2 regions of the Streptomyces sp. NBC_01471 genome follow, and region 1 is predicted to be linked to the other one. Evidence: riboswitches for the same ligand, from Rfam matches in the RefSeq annotation. Region 1 holds a riboswitch; the other holds the start of a gene.
The links. Region 1 has a riboswitch for cyclic di-AMP ahead of OG285_RS21740 (transglycosylase family protein). Riboswitches for the same ligand answer to the same signal wherever they lie in the genome.
Positions count from the first base shown of each region.

Region 2: it holds a riboswitch for cyclic di-AMP, as region 1 does, so the genes downstream of both, OG285_RS33265 (C40 family peptidase) here and OG285_RS21740 (transglycosylase family protein) in region 1, are expected to answer to the same signal.

Region 1 covers NZ_CP109450.1:4,856,501-4,858,692, forward strand. Annotated here, with positions in the region: gene OG285_RS21735 (transglycosylase family protein) at 1-757, shown strand, start outside; cyclic di-AMP (ydaO/yuaA leader) riboswitch at 1,015-1,203, shown strand; gene OG285_RS21740 (transglycosylase family protein) at 1,207-1,905, shown strand.
Region 2 covers NZ_CP109450.1:7,356,559-7,358,750, reverse strand. Annotated here, with positions in the region: gene OG285_RS33270 (alpha/beta hydrolase) at 1-147, opposite strand, end outside; cyclic di-AMP (ydaO/yuaA leader) riboswitch at 920-1,137, shown strand; gene OG285_RS33265 (C40 family peptidase) at 1,141-1,614, shown strand; gene OG285_RS33260 (ATP-binding protein) at 1,646-2,077, opposite strand.

The DNA.
Region 1 (2,192 bases):
CGAGGGTGCGACCCCCTGGGCCAGTTGTGCGGCCATCGCCGGACTGACGAAGGGCGACGCGGCCACGGCGTCCGTGGATCCGGGCTCCCCGGACACCGCGAGCCCCGGTTCCGCGAAGCCGACCGGCTCCGCCAAGGACCCGGCGGACGCGGACACGGACGCGGATGCGGACGGCGGGAAGGGGGTGCCCTCCGAGGGGGCGCCGTCCGGGCAGGCGCCGTCGGGGCGGACGAGTCCGGGCCCTTCCGGTTCCCCCTCGGGTTCCCCCGCCGGATCGTCCACGCCGTCAGCGCACTCATCTCCGACATCTGACCCCTCATCGGATACTTCGGACTCTTCCGGCGATTCGGGCACTTCGGGCTCCCGGTCATCCGACACGCCCGGGCCGTCCGACTCCGCGTCATCCAGACCCTCGGACCCGGCGGCATCCGCGGACTCCCCTTCCGGCTCGCCGTCCTCCCCGGGGAGTGACGGGCCCGGCAGACACCGGGGCGGCAAGGCTGCCGACGGCACCGGTACGAGCCGCGACGAGACCGGTCGGCACGCCTCGCGCGGCGGCGCGGCGTCCCGCAATGACGCCCGTACGGACGGCAGCTACACGGTCCGCGCGGGTGACAACCTCTGGGCCATCGCGGAGGCGCACGATCTGCCCGGCGGATGGCCCGCGCTCTATGCGGCGAACCATCGGACCGTCGGAGGCGATCCGGACTTCATCGTTCCTGGCCAGAGCCTTGATCTCGACCAGAAACAGGGGTAGTTCGAGACCGTATGTCCGCTTCTGTTCGAGTGAGACATGGCTCTCGTCGGAGCGGCTGAATGTCCAGACTGTCCGCCCGGCGTACGCCGTCCCTCACCTGCGAAAACGGGTCAGGCGTGGTCGTAAACCAGGGATTTACCCGCCGATGTTCATCTTTGAATATCGGGGGGTCCTGTGATTACGGTCAGACCGCTCGCACCGCGGGCCTCTTCGATCGCCACGCCGAATCCTGCCATCGGTCGAAGGGAAGCAGTTGACGCTAAGAAGCGCCGCAGGCAGGAGCGGGGGACCCAGGTAAGCGCCGGGGCCGGCCGTCCGTTCTGAGTTTCGGAGAACGGCACGAACCGGGACCGGCTTGGGGTGAAGCTGCGCGCTAGGCCGCGCAGCCGGGCAACTCATTGGCCCGAACCCGACAGCTCACCTCGTAGGCGTCGGTGAGGAGATTCTTCATGCTGTTTTCCAGCAAGTCCAAGCACCGCCGCCCCTCGAAGGCCGTCCGTGTCGCCACGCTCGCCGGTGTCGCTGGTGCGGCCGTGGCCGTGCCGCTGATCGGTGCCACCTCCGCCTCCGCCGCCTCGGTCTCCACCTGGGACGCCGTCGCGCAGTGCGAGTCCGGTGGCAACTGGTCCACCAACACCGGCAACGGTTACTACGGTGGCCTCCAGTTCAACAACTCCAGCTGGGCCGCCGCCGGCGGTACGCAGTACGCCCCGCGCGCCGACCTCGCCACCAAGGGCCAGCAGATCGCCACCGCCGAGAAGCTTCTCGCCATGCAGGGTCCGGGCGCCTGGTCCTGTGCCGGTGCCGGCAACCTGACCAGCGGTGGCCCCAGCCCGGACGTCTCCACCGGCTCCTCCTCGTCGAGCGCCGGCCAGCAGAGCAGCCACAGCGACCAGCAGGCCGCTTCGCGCAGCGAGGCCCGCACCAGTGCGCCGGCCGCTCCGAAGCACGCCGCTCCCCGGCACGCCGCGCCCACCACGATCCAGAAGGGCGACGGCGAGTACAAGGTCAAGTCCGGCGACACCCTGGCCACGATCGCCAAGGCCGAGCACGTCAAGGGTGGCTGGAAGAAGGTCTTCGACCTGAACAAGGGCATCGTGAAGGACGCCGACCTGATCTTCCCCGGTCAGCAGCTCCACCTGAGCTGATATCAGCTCTCCCTCAGCACCCCCGGCCCGGCGCGACTCCCCCGTACGCGCCGGGCCGGGGGTCTCTCCGCCGGGAGCCGCGTCCCCGTTCGGGAGCCGGTCCGGCCGGGGCGACGGGGGCAGTGATCTGGTTACCGTCTAGTAGTTTTGCTGTCTTTCATTCCGTCATACGATCTTTTGGGCCCTTTTTCGTCCCAGGGTCCGGGCGCCCTGCCGGCTGATGCCCCCGAGCCGGTTAGGCTCTTGGCGCAAGGCCAAGAGACCCTGCGCCCATAGCGTCACATCCC
Region 2 (2,192 bases), 2.5 Mb from region 1:
CTGGATCGGCTTCGCGAGCGCCCAGTCCGCAGGACAGTCCCGCCAGTCGATCCCGGCCCTCGCCGCCCGCGCGGCGGCGACGGCCGCGCCGTGTGCCTCCGAGCCGGCGTGGCCGCGGCCGTCGGCGGTGGCCGACGGCGCCGCCATGGCGCCCGCTATGAGAGTCGCCGCGGCCAGAGCGCCGGCCGAGCCGAGCACTGCGGTGCGTCTCACGTGGTACCTCCCCCTGTGCGAAGCGCCGTTCGTACGGCGCTCTCCAGTACGTACAGGGGATCCTTTCTTGTGAACGGTCCCTGACAACAGGCCGCATGAGCGTTCTTTACCAAGCCGAAATGCGGAGAACCGGCCCCGGTGAGCGGTGCAACACAAGCGGCTGACCGGCGGCTCTCAACGCGGACCAGAATCGGAGACGTTGGCCGGTCGAGGGTGAAGTACCACTCCTGCGGGCCGAGTTGCCGGTGCCGGGACGCTCGCCCCCGCGGGGCATCCGGTACGCACGTCCACGACGCGGTGAACCGTTCGCCCAACCCGTCACCGTGCGGGCCGTCTCCGCGTGGCCACGCGGGCTCCGGCGCCCGTACGCCGGCATCCGCACAGGAACACGGCCCGGATCCACCTTCCGGTGGCCGCCGGTACACCGATGGGTGCCCCCCGGAAGGCGTAGGCGGACACCGGTCCGGCGGCCGCGCCGAGTTGCGGATTCCAGCGGCTCAACCACCCTGGACCCGCGCTGCGCCCCAGGTGAGGGCCGTGCGACCGCGGAGTCCGGCGGCGCGGCGCCCGCGGTCCCCACTCGAACAGATCAGTGGCTCGAAACATCACAAATCGGCGCGGTCAGCCGGAAATCCGCCACGCCATGGGTGAAGATCCGGGAGACGACAAGCCCCCGCCACCACGGCGGGGCGGTCCGGGCGGACGCCGAGTCCTGCCGCCGTACCCGGATGTCTGGTCGACACGAGTGGATCGGCAGGAGTGGAGGACCCAAGCAGTCCGGGGCGACAGCGACGTCGCTCCTCGGGGTGAAGCCGCCCGGCAGGATGACCGACTTGATCAGTCGGTCATCCTGCCGGGCGGCCGGGCAACTTCGCCGGCCCGAACCCGACAGGTCATCCTTCACAGGCGGTTTGCGAAGGGTTGCGCATGACTGCGCAGATTCATATCCCGTCTTTGCTCTCCCGGGCCGGAACAGCCTCGGCCCTCACCCTCGCGGCCGTCGCGGGGACCTCCCTGGCACCGGGCGCGACCGTGGACGCCCAGGCCGCCGCGCACGCCGTCCGAGCGGTGCAGATCGCGGCCTCCAAGAAGGGATCGCCCTATCAGTGGGGGGCGGCGGGGCCGTCGCGCTTCGACTGTTCGGGGCTGACGCTCTACTCGTACAAACAGGCCGGCAAGAAGCTGCCGCGCACCGCCCAGGCGCAGTACAACCGCGTACGCCACATCCCGGCGTCCAGTCGGCACCGCGGTGACCTGGTGTTCTTCCACTACGGCCGGAGCGTTTACCACGTCGGCATCTACGCCGGGAGCGGGAAGATCTGGCACTCCCCCAAGACCGGCGCCGTGGTCAGGCTGGAGAAGATCTGGTCCCGCAGCGTCTGGTACGGCCGGGTGGGCTGAAGCGGGGAGGCATCAGCCACCGCGGGCTCGTTCAGCCCTGGACCGGGGCCGTCCAGGGCAGGGCGATCCATACGGTCTTGCCGCCGTCCCGCGTCGGGGTGACGGAGAGCCGGCCGCCGTGCTCGGCTGCCAGCCAGCGGATGATGACCATGCCCCGGCCGTTGTCCTGCTGCACGGCCGCGGGCAGCCGCTGGGGCCAGCGCGGATGGCTGTCGGTGACGCCCACACACAGCCGCTCGTCCCGCTCCAGGACGGCCTCCACCGTGAAGGTGGGGGACGCGCCGAAGGTGTGCTGCACCGCGTTGGTCGCGAGCTCCGAGACGATCAGCCGGATGGTGTCCGCCAACTCGGCTTCGGGGGGCAGCCCCCAGCCGGTGAGCACACGGGCCACGAACGTCCGGGCGGCCGGGACCGAAGCAGCCTCGCTCGGCAGGGTGACGGATGCTTCCTGGTGGTCTGCCATGACGGCCTGTCCCTTTCCCACCGCTACCGGCGCAGGTCTCGTGACGGATGGCACTTCGAGACGGCCTCAGGTGGCACTTCGTGCGAGCGTGACACTCATAGTGACCGCAGTACCG